Regions from separate parts of the Mammaliicoccus sp. Dog046 genome, predicted to be linked through region 2. Evidence: riboswitches for the same ligand, from Rfam matches in the RefSeq annotation. Region 2 holds a riboswitch; the other holds the start of a gene.
The links. A riboswitch is a leader RNA that binds a small molecule or an ion and turns the genes downstream of it on or off. The one in region 2 is predicted to bind FMN.
Positions count from the first base shown of each region.

Region 1 (6,307 bases), 310 kb from region 2:
ACACCAATTATTATGCTTACAGCAAAAGGTGAAGAAAATAATAGAGTCGAAGGATTCGAAACAGGAGCAGACGATTATATCGTTAAGCCATTCTCCCCAAGAGAAGTTGTGTTACGCGTTAAGGCACTATTAAGACGTGCTACAAATCACACGATGGTTAGTCAATCGAATACTGCCAAAGATTTAATTGTCTTTGAAAACTTAGTTATTGATAACGATGCACATCGCGTGTTAGCTGATCAAAAAGAAGTGAATTTAACACCTAAAGAATATGAATTATTATTGTATTTAGCAAAATCGCCTGACAAAGTCTTCGATCGAGAACAATTATTGAAAGAAGTATGGCATTATGAATTTTATGGGGATTTAAGAACTGTAGATACACATGTTAAGAGATTACGTGAGAAATTAAATCGTGTATCTGAAGAAGCAGCGCAAATGATTCATACTGTATGGGGCGTTGGATATAAATTTGAGGTTCCTGAATAATGAATCGGTTAAATAGTGTTGTTGTAAAACTGTGGTTATCTATTATTTTAATAGTAACGACAGTTTTACTTTTATTAAGTGGCTTTCTTATTACATTTTTACAATCTTATAATACATCTTCAACCGGTGAAAATTTATATAATGACGCTACGAAAATTGAAAGGCTACTTCTTAATTCTCACGAAAAAGACTCTGCTATCGATTACGCAAAAGTATTAGTTGAAGATCCAGCTGGACTCATCATTGTTAAAGATAGAAATGATTTAACGAAAAGTTCAGATGATCCTTTAAAAGAAGTGATGAATCATGAAATAAAAACAAACCACGCATTTGATAAAGTGTTTACAAGTGATAAACATGTTATAAAAGAAATTAATTTAAGTTATAACGGTGAAAAACATCGCTATTTATTACTAGGTTATCCATCACAAGCTTTTCATGGTGATAATGCAGGTATATTTTTATTTCAAGATATCAATTCAATCAATGAAGCGCAACATGTAGTTACACTGAGTATACTCATAGCAGCTATTATATTATTAATAGTTAGTACAGTATTTGCTTTCTTCTTATCAAGTAAAATTACAAAACCACTCATTCAATTGAAGCATGCTGCGTTCAAAGTAGCGAAAGGGCATTACACTGAAAAAGTACCTGTTAATTCAAGAGATGAAATTGGAGAACTCGGACTAGCATTTAACAAGATGAGTAAAGATATTAGAAAAAATATCGATGATGTTAAATCGAAAAACAACATTCAAGAAAAGTTAATTGATTCAATGATAGATGGTGTACTAGGTATCAATAATAAAAATGAGATTATCATCTCAAATACTAAGGCCGATGTATTTTTAAATGAAGTGAAAGAATTCGATCATATTGATTTATCAATTCAAAGAAACGATACATTTAGAACGAAAAACACTCAATTTCATGAGTATGAGTTAGGTCATAAATACTATGTTGTTATTTCAACTTATATCGAAAGTATTCAAAATGACGGTTCTTCAGGAATCGTGGTCATCATTAGAGATATGACAGAAGAACATCATATGGATCAAATGAAAAAAGACTTTATCGCGAGTGTGTCACATGAATTGCGTACGCCAATTTCTATGTTACAAGGTTATACTGAAGCAATTGTCGATGGTGTTGTGACTGATAAAAAAGACGTCGATGACTTCTTGTATATTATTTTAGATGAATCAAAACGTTTAAGTCGTTTAATTAATGAATTATTAGAAGTAGCGAAAATGGATGCAGAAGGTATTAAAGTTAATTTAGAATCATTTAATATTACGAGTCTCATTAACAAAATTGATACGAAATTCTTACCACAAGCAAGAGAAAATGGATTGAATTTGAATGTGAAGCATGTCGGTGAAGCAGAAAATTGGTTTGGTGATAGTGATAGAATTGAACAAATATTAACGAATTTAATTGATAATGCCATCCGTTATACACATAAAGATGATGCGATTAATGTGGTATTTAATGATACTGCAGACGATCATTTCAAAATCACTGTTACTGATACTGGTGTAGGTATAGCGAAAGAACATTTGGAACAAATTTTCGATCGTTTCTATAAAGTAGATGCTTCTCGCACGCGAGGGAAACACGGTACAGGGTTAGGATTATTTATAGTTAGAAAAATAACAGATGCTCATAATGGTACGATTCATGTAGAAAGTACTGAAGGTAAAGGTACTCAATTTATAATAAAATTACCTAAATTTTAAATTCATGAGTTTATTTAATGTAAAAAATTGCATGGTATGCTAATATACTATACGTAAAATAAAAATTTAATAACATTCATCTTCGGGGTTTGGTGAAATTCCATACCGGCGGTTATAGCCCGCGACCCAATTTGTGAAAACAAAATGGCTGACTTAGTGAAAATCTAAGGCCGACAGTTAAAGTCTGGATGGGAGAAGATGGAGGAAAAAATCTAACTGCTGTTAGGTTTATTTTGCGATTTTTTCCTCCTATTCTTGCGAGATGAATAGGAGGAGTCTATCATGTCAAACCAAAACAGTACGAAACGCTTACTCACTGTAAGTATGTTAATTGCAATTAGCTTTATACTAATGTTTTTGAAGTTCCCACTTCCATTTATTCCACCATATTTAACAATGGATTTTAGTGATGTACCTGTCCTTGTAGCAACATTTGCATTTGGACCAGTATCAGGAATATTAGTGGCTTTATTTAAAAATATTTTAAACTTTTTAATCGTTTCACACGAACCCGTTGGAAATACAGCTAACTTTTTAGCTTCAGTTTGTTTGTTGTTACCAACATATTATTTCTATAAAATCAAAAAAACGAAATCGTTTATGGGATATGGATTAATCATCGGGACATTATTAATGACTTTATTTATGAGTATCATGAACTATTTTGTGTTATTACCTTTATATGGTCAAATAATGAATTTAGCTGATGTAGCAAATAATTTAAAAATGATTGTATCTGCTGGTATTATACCTTTCAATTTAATAAAAGGTATTATCATATCGGTGATATTTATCCTTATTATCGATAAATTGAGAACGGTCATCCATAAATAAAATAACCGCCAATGACTTTAAAACTGTTTAATGTCATTGGCGGTTTTATATTTTCATATAACAAAAACACCAAATCGTCAGTTTGTATACTACGGTTTGGTGTTATAATTTAAAGTAATCTATGTTATTCGAATTTAAGTGCATCTCCATCGAACGATTCATCTGCAATCTTAATTGAGTCAGTAGGGCAACCTTCAAAAGCATCTTCCATATCCTCAAGTAATTCTTCAGGGACAGCTTCGATTCCTTTATTATCATCTAATATCACATAGGCGATACCCTCATCATCATAATCATATATATCAGGGGCAGCTGCACCACATGCACCACATGCGATACACGTATCCATATCTACAATTGTGTATTTAGCCAAAATTTTCGCCTCCTTTAAAAAACGTGCTACACTTATCATACATACCTATTTTAGTGATAACCATTCTTTTTTTCAACACTTTTATATCAAATGAGGTGAGAACTGTGCAAGAAATAGTTTTAAAAGCTCTTTCAATGAAACACGAACAAAAAACGGATAAAAGTATTTACAACATTTTGGTTGGCAAGAAGACGCATCAAACATACTTCGATGCTACTATAGAACATTTAAAATTATATTATGGATGTTTACCTAATTTAAAATATGATGATTTCGAAAATATTGTTGAACAATCTAGTAACAATCAAGTTCAGCCTATAATCGGGAATTACTTTTATAGTCAGGCTGTTGAAACAGTGGGTACTTTATTACTATTAATTCAAATGGTGAGTCAAAAAAAGCATGAACAAACGACTTATCAACCTTTATTTAACAATAAATCAATTCAACATGAAGCAAAGAAAATTTACATAGCAATTAAAGATCATCGTGAAGATGATTTTATAAATGAAGTATATCAACTCTTTAAAGACAGCAATGATGAATTTAATCATGTGTACTTGCATTACTTACTTGCTGGTTATCGTGAAACACCTTATACACTTGAACAAATTGCTTTATTGGAAGATATATCATTACATTCGTTGGGGTGTCACTTGTTAGAAGAATATCAGTTTGTGCAAGTGAGTATAAGTGATGAAATGAAATATCCAGTACTTTCTCAAATAAAACATTTACCTTTACTTCATCAACAAACGGTAACTACATATCAATTACTTCAGAAAACACAAGATATTGCTCAATTAGCAGATATAAAAAGAGTAAAGACACATACGATACATGATCATATTGTTGAAATGTATATTAAAGGTTACTTAACAAATAAAAATCTGTTTATCAGTAATGAAAAATACAATCAATTTATAAAAGTGTTTGAACAAATGCCCAATCAATCATTAAAATATTATTATGAAAACACGAACGACATAGATTATTTTGAACTTAAATTGATGTATGCCATATATGCAATGGAGGGTTTAAATGTTACATGAAGAACTAAAAAAATATTTTGGTTATGAAACTTTTAGGCAAGGACAAGAAGAAACTGTTACAAGTATATTAGACGGAAATGATGTGTTAAGCGTACTTTCAACTGGTGCCGGAAAAAGTTTGTGCTATCAATTACCAGCATATATCACTGGTGGAAGAGTACTGATTATCTCACCTTTAATTTCATTAATGGATGATCAAGTTGTACAAATGAAATTAAATGGCGAGAAAAATGTAGTCGCAATTCACTCAGCACTAGAAAGAGATGAAAAACAAGAAATATTTAATCAGTTAGATAAATATCAATTTATATTTTGTAGTCCAGAATTTATATATGAAGAACATAATTTCAAACATTTTAAGCGTTTGGCATTTCAATATATTGTTCTAGATGAAGCACATTGTTTAAGTGAATGGGGGTTTGATTTTAGACCACATTATGCGCTTGTGTCTAAAGTGACAACATTCTTCAATAGCTCACAAGTTATAGCATTATCTGCGACGTTAACTTCTAAAATGATGGAAGACATTAAAGAAATAACTAAAAGAGAATTTATTACACATGTTGAAACTTTAAACCGTCAAAATATTGCTTATCATCATTTTAATTTTGAAAATGAAGAAGATAAAGATAGTTATTTATTGAACATGATAAAAGAATCTGGTCCTACCATCATTTATGTATCCTCTAAGAAAAAATGTCACGAATTAGCTGAACGTATTTATAATCAAGGTTATCTTACTGGGATATATCATGGGGATTTAGATTATCAAGAAAGAACGACAGTTCAAACACAATTCATAAGTAATGATATCAAAATAATCGTCGCAACGAGTGCCTTTGGTATGGGAATAAATAAGCCCGATGTACGAACTGTTATTCATTATCATTTACCAACGTCACCTTCTAAATATGTACAAGAAGTAGGCAGAGCTGGTAGAGATGGTTTTTCCTCGCAGGCAATCAGTTTATTTACTGCTAGGGATCTAGCAATTTTAGAACATCTAGCAAACGACCATGCATTTGATATTGATATGCTTAATCTTTATGAACAAGGGTATCAGTTAAATGAGGAGGCAACGCAAAGTATTAAGTATCTCCTTGAACTTTATCCTTTAAATCAATTAAAATCAAAAATACAAGCAGAACAAAATCAAAAATTGTATGCCTATCAATATATGAAAAACTATGCATATTTAGATAAATGTCGAAGAACATACTTAATGAACTATTTTAATGAAAATATTGTCCAAAATGAATCGTGTTGTGACAATTGTGAAAATGTAAATTTATTAAAAGAACCTAATATTGCTGAGGTAAAACGAAGAACAACATATGAAAATAGGTTAAATGCAATATTTTGTTAGGATTGCTTTACTTGATAAGTTGAACAGGGATATAATGAAGTATAATTCAATATGAGATTTATATTTTAAATAAAACAGATAATGATGAGGTGAGTTTATTGTCTAAAGATAATTTTAAAGACGAATTTGAAAAAAGTCGTCAACCGATAGGAAAACCTGAAGACAAGGTAAATGATGAAGTTAAAAACACCGAAGAGACAAACTTGAACAGTCAATCAAATCGGAAAGATTTAGAAGAAACAAAACAAGATGATAAGCAAAGGAATAAGCAAGATCAACAGTATCCACCTAGAGGTGCTTTAAGAAGACAACGACGAAAAGAAGAAGCAAACAAGCAAAGAAAAGCACAAACTAGTCCTGAAGATGTTAAAGAACCAAATAAAGAAACGAATGAAGTTGACAATAAGAATAATGATGTACAAGAAAAGGAACCGACTAAACAAGCGTCGGC
Region 1 is NZ_CP120131.1:1,292,039-1,298,345, forward strand. Features, by position in the region: gene P3U32_RS06565 (response regulator transcription factor) at 1-489, shown strand, start outside; gene P3U32_RS06570 (ATP-binding protein) at 489-2,231, shown strand; FMN riboswitch at 2,306-2,435, shown strand; gene P3U32_RS06575 (ECF transporter S component) at 2,514-3,065, shown strand; gene P3U32_RS06580 (ferredoxin) at 3,190-3,438, opposite strand; gene P3U32_RS06585 (helix-turn-helix domain-containing protein) at 3,543-4,490, shown strand; gene P3U32_RS06590 (RecQ family ATP-dependent DNA helicase) at 4,480-5,856, shown strand; gene P3U32_RS06595 (LysM peptidoglycan-binding domain-containing protein) at 5,955-6,307, shown strand, end outside.
Region 1: linked by a shared signal. The riboswitch ahead of P3U32_RS06575 (ECF transporter S component) and the one ahead of ribD (bifunctional diaminohydroxyphosphoribosylaminopyrimidine deaminase/5-amino-6-(5-phosphoribosylamino)uracil reductase RibD) in region 2 are both predicted to bind FMN.

Region 2 (6,307 bases):
TCGTCGATCGTTTTTTCAGAAGTAATCGTAATCGGTGAAATCATCGCGTCATCCACGACTTTAAGGTTAGGACGATCTTGAATTAAGCGGTTTTGACCGATGAATTCGCGCACAAAGTCATTAGCTGGATGTTTCAGTATATTATTAGGTGTATCAAATTGAACGATTTTACCTTCTGACATAATACAAATACGATCGGCTAATTTAATTGCTTCATCCATGTCATGAGTTACAAATATAATCGTTTTACCTAATTTTTTCTGTAATGTTTTGACAAGATCTTGTAACGTATCTCTCGTAATAGGGTCTAATGCACCAAATGGTTCATCCATTAAAATAATATCTTGGTCCGCAGCAAGTGCACGGACAACACCTATACGTTGTTGTTGGCCTCCTGATAGTTGTGAAGGGTATAAATCTAAATATGATTCTGGTAAATCGACCAGTTTAATTAATTCTTTAGCTTTTTCTTCTTTCTTTTCTTTCGTCCATTTAAGTAACTTTGGAACGAGAACGATATTATCTCTAATAGTCATATGTGGCATTAAACCAATTTGTTGAATAACATAACCGATATTTCTTCTTAAGTTTACAGCATTCATTTTACTTAAATTTTTACCATTTAAATTAATTGTGCCACTTGTTGGTTCAATCATGCGGTTAATCATTCTTAAGGCAGTTGTTTTACCGCTACCACTTGTTCCGATAAAAGCGATAAATTCTCCCGATTCAATTTCCATATCAATACTGTCTACTGCTTTCTTTCCACCCCGGTAGACTTTAGTTAAACCATTAATAGATAACATAACACTTCTCCTTTATTTAAAATTCAAAATATTAACATACATAATTATAACATAATTGTTGCATAATTATAAAAATGCTCGGTAAAGCTACACTTCATGTTTACCTTGATTTAAAATAAGGAATATAACTTCAAATAAATACATTTTATTCATTTTTAATAAAATTGATGGAGGCGTTGAACTTGAAAGTTGCAATTATAGGTATGGGAACCGCTGGTGTAAGTACGCTTAACCAATTGAGTAAGCATAAACAATTTAAAAATATAACTGTCGATATATATGATAATCGCGAAGATATGGGAATGGGGAAACCTTTTCAAAATGACAGTGAGAAATTGCTCATTAATTTACCAGCTAATCAAATGACTTTAAATCCAAATGACGAGAAGGATTTTAAAAAGTGGTATAAACAAAATGATACTTTTGATTATGGGAAATCTAAGTATTTACCGAGATTCGTTTTCGGGCATTACATGAAATCAATCTTGAATGAATTAGTAAATAAAAACGATAATATTTTTATGCATAATCATAAAGTTGAAAGTTGTTATGTTATTGAGAAAGAAAATAAATGGGGGAATAAACCATTTGAAATTTGTTATAAAGAAGGCGAATCGGCTCATAAGAAACAATATGATTATGTCTTTATCACTATAGGCGTATTACCGTATAAAGATCCGTTTGAACTGTCAGGATTACAAGGATATATATCATCTCCATATCCAACAACCCAATCATTACGTGATGTAAATGAAAAAGATGATATTGTCATTGTTGGTACAGGATTAAGTGCGATTGATGTTATTAGATACGTCATGGACAATCATCAAAAATTCCCAATAGTGGTCACTTCAAGAAATGCGCAATTCCCAACAGTTAGAGGAACGAGACATCATATTGAAATGAAATATATTAATGCTGAACAAGTAGAGGTATTAAAAAAGAAAAATGACGGATTTTTAACTTTAGAAGATGTTGATGATTTATTTGAGAAAGAATGTGAACACCAAAATATTAACTTTAAAAAATTGCTTTATCGATTTAAAAGAGACAACGTTTATAATATGAAATATGATATGAGGCATGAAGATGAGGTAGGGCAATTCCAAGCATTTATGACTGAATTTAAACATCAAATAGTACCAATTTGGAATGCTTTAACATTAGAAGATAAATCACAATTTATTTCTAAGTATGGACATCACATTAAACGTAATACCAATCCAATGCCACAATCTACAGCAAAACAACTCATTGAATGGATTGAGAATGGTGATTTGATTGTTAAAGAAGGTCTAGAAAATGTGAGGAAATATTACGGTAAATTCAGGTTGAAATTTGAAAACGAGGACATTGAAGACCGTTATCATTATGTCATTAATGCTTCTGGTCCTAAAACACAGTTAAATGAATTAGAAAACGGTGAACACTTTATTAAAGATCTTGAAAATAAACAAATCGTTGCACCACATCCATTTGGTGGTATTCTCGTTAAACCGTATTCAAATGAAGTGATTAGTCCTAAATATGGCACATTAAATAATATTAAAGTGATCGGGCAACTAACAAGTGGCGTTCATTTTGATATGAATGGTGTATCGTTATTAGTTGAGCAAACAGTTCATGCTTCAACAGCATTTTATGAAAATTTTACTGTTCAAAAAGAAAACAAAAAGCATAAAAAATCAAAGAAAAATAAAAAGACTAAAAAAAATAAATCGAAAAAGAAATAATTTTTTAAGAACATTCATTTGAATTTTCTAGTAATTTGGTATAGAATGACTACATCAGTAATTGCTGATATAAAATTTAATAATATTCTTTCGGGGCAGGGTGAAATTCCCAACCGGCGGTATATAAGCCCGCGACCCATAAATGAATTTTATTTATGGCTGATTCAGTTAGATTCTGAAGCCGACAGTATAGTCTGGATGGGAGAAAGAATAAACGACAGCGTAATTTTACGCTTATTTCGTTATACATTAATGTAAATGTCTTTATTTATGATAAAGGCTTATTTCTTGATACATTTCTCTCCCAAGACACCGAAAACTATTTCGGTGTCTTTTTTTATAATTTATAGGAGGGACGATAATGAATCAATATTTAGATTTTGCGATTGATCTTGCTGAACGATTACAAGGTCAAACGAGTACAAATCCATCTGTAGGTGCAGTAATCGTTAAAAACAATAGAATTATTGGTTTTGGTGCTCATTTAAAGAAAGGTGAGGCGCATGCTGAAATCCAAGCATTGAAAATGGCTGGAGAAGAAGCAGTAGATGCAACGATTTATGTTTCATTGGAACCTTGTTCTCATTACGGATTGACGCCGCCTTGTTCGAAAGCAATTATCGATAATGGCATTGTTGATGTTGTCTATGCAGTGAAAGATAAATCTTTAGCTAATAGTGGACATCAAATGTTAGAGGATGCAGGTGTGAAAGTGACGCACGCACCTTCGGATAGAGCAGAAGAACTTTACAAAGATTTCTTTAATCAGCAGGAAACTCAATTACCGTTTGTTACTTTAAAGGTTTCAACAAGTTTAGACGGGAAAGTGGCCACAGATGATAAAGAAAGTAAATGGATTACAAATAAAGCAGTTAAGACAGACGTATTACAATTAAGAAGTGAACATGATGCGATTATAACTGGTGGAATGACGGTACGAGAAGATAATCCTTTATTGACAACACGTAATGCAGATTTAAAGGAACCAAAGCGAATGATACTCACACGACAATCTGAATTTAGTGAGGAACTTGAAATCTTCAAAGATAGTACAAATCCAGTTACAGTCATAACGGATCACGATCAATTTAAAGTAAATACGAATCAAAATATAGAAGTTAAGGTCTGTGACTTATCTGAATTAAAAACAGTCTTGCAACAATTATATAAAGATGGTTATGCAAAAGTGATGGTTGAGGCAGGTCCAAACCTGATATCTCAATTTATAGAACAATCATTAGTAGACCAGTTAGTTATTTATCAAGCCCCGAAAATGATTGGCGGTCAAGGAAAGTATCAATATTATAAAACTGATCAAATAAATCCTTTATCCAACAGCAAATTATTTAACATTATATCAACAGAAATTATTGATGGAGATCTTAAAATAATTTTGGGAAAGAAGTGAAACAATGTTCACTGGACTTATCGAAACAGTTGGTGTAATTAAAAACGTAAATACTAAAAGTGGTGTAAAATCAATTTCAATTTATGCCCCTGAAATTACAGACGACTTATCATTAGGTGATTCTGTAGCGGTTAATGGCGTTTGTCTTACTGTTACAGAACAAAACGCATCTGTATTTACTGTTGAAGTGATTACAGGAACGATTTCAGTCACATATTTAGAACGTTTAACAATCAATGACAAAGTAAATCTTGAAAGAGCGATGCTCGCAAACGGCAGGTTTGGTGGTCATTTTGTGAGTGGACATGTAGATGGTAAAGGTACTATAAAGCGAATTACAAAACGAAATGATGAATGGATTATTGAAATATCAATCAATGACGATTTAATTCAACAAATGATTGATAAAGGATCCATTACAGTTGATGGCATTAGTTTAACTATTTTCAAATTAAATCAACATTCCTTTGAAATTCATTTAATTCCTGAAACACGTGAAAGAACGATCTTCGTCAATAAAAAACAAGGTGACGAAGTTCATATCGAAACGGATTTACTTTTTAAATATGTACAAAAGATCACACAGCAAAGTAATACAAATATATCTAAAGAACGTTTAGTTAATTTAGGATTTTAGGAGGCATAATATGTTTGATCAAGTCGAAGAAGCAATAGCAGATTTGAAATTAGGCAAACCAATCATCGTTGTAGATGATGAAGATAGAGAAAATGAAGGTGATCTTATTGCAGTGTCAGAGTATTTAACTGCTGATACGATTAATTTTATGGCTACTTATGCAAGAGGTTTAATATGTGCACCGGTTAGTAATGAAATCGCAGAACAATTGAACTTGAATTTAATGTCTCAAACGAATGATAAATTTAAGACTGCATTTACAGTAAGTGTCGATCACATATCTTCAACAACTGGCATTAGCGCATTTGAAAGAACAGATACAATAAAAGGTCTTGTAAATGAAACATCACCAGATGCATTTGTACGACCTGGTCATATTTTCCCATTGATTGCTAAAGATAATGGAGTACTTGAAAGAGTTGGGCATACAGAAGCTTGCGTCGATTTAGCAAGATTGTCAGGTGCTAAACCTGCTGGAGCAATATGTGAAATTATGAATGATGATGGAACAATGGCACATCGTGAAGATTTATACGAATTCAAACTGAAACACCAATTAAAAATGATTACAATAGATGATTTAGTTCAATATAGAAAAATACACGATCAAATCGTTCATTTTGAATCAAAAATAGAATTGCCAACTGCCTTTGGTACATTTGATATGTATGGTTTCACTTCAGAACTAGATGATAAAGAGTATTTAGCAATCGTATCTGGTGAAATTCATGACGGTATGAATGTGCGTATTCATTCTGAATGTGTAACAGGTGATATTTTCCATAGTGCAAGATGTGATTGTGGAGAACAGTTAGAATATGCTATGAAATATATTCAAGAACATGGTGGAATGATTTTATATCTACCACAAGAAGGTCGCGGCATTGGACTGATTAATAAATTAAAAGCTTATGAATTAATAGAGCAAGGTTATGATACAGTTACAGCCAATGAAGCTTTAGGGTTTGCGGCTGATTTAAGAGATTATACTGAGGCAAGTCAAATTTTGAAATACTTTAATATAGAAGAAATTAGATTAATTAGCAATAATCCAGATAAATTTCAACAAATTCAAGATTTAGGTATTCGCATATCAGATAGAGTACCAGTTGTTATACCAGCTAATAAAACGAATCAATCATATTTAAATACAAAAAAAGACCAAATGGGTCACTTACTATAAACAGAATGGAGAAATTAAAAATGAACTTTGAAGGTAAAATGAATGGATCAGATTTAAAAGTAGCAATCGTTGTAGGTAGATTTAATGACTTTATCACAGGTAGATTATTAGATGGCGCGAAAGATACATTAGTACGTCACAATGTGGAAGAAGATCAAATCCATGTTGCATATGTACCAGGCGCATTTGAGATTCCATTAGTAGCAAAAAAATTAGCTGAATCAAAAAAATACGATGCAGTAATTACTTTAGGATGTGTAATAAGAGGGGCAACTACACATTATGATTATGTATGTAATGAAGTTGCTAAAGGCGTATCAAAAGTAAATGACTCAACTGGTGTTCCAGTTATATTCGGTGTTGTAACAACTGAAACAATTGAACAAGCAATTGAAAGAGCAGGAACAAAAGCTGGTAATAAAGGCGGAGATGCCGCATTAGCAGCAATTGAAATGGCTAACTTAATTAAAAATATCGATAGTCAACTATAAGTAAAAAATAAAGGGTGAACATGAACGCATTATCGCGTTTGTGTTCACC
Region 2 is NZ_CP120131.1:986,610-992,916, forward strand. Features, by position in the region: gene P3U32_RS05050 (betaine/proline/choline family ABC transporter ATP-binding protein) at 1-806, opposite strand, end outside; gene P3U32_RS05055 (FAD/NAD(P)-binding protein) at 989-2,539, shown strand; FMN riboswitch at 2,622-2,753, shown strand; gene ribD (bifunctional diaminohydroxyphosphoribosylaminopyrimidine deaminase/5-amino-6-(5-phosphoribosylamino)uracil reductase RibD) at 2,901-3,947, shown strand; gene P3U32_RS05065 (riboflavin synthase) at 3,952-4,584, shown strand; gene ribB (3,4-dihydroxy-2-butanone-4-phosphate synthase) at 4,595-5,767, shown strand; gene ribE (6,7-dimethyl-8-ribityllumazine synthase) at 5,788-6,258, shown strand.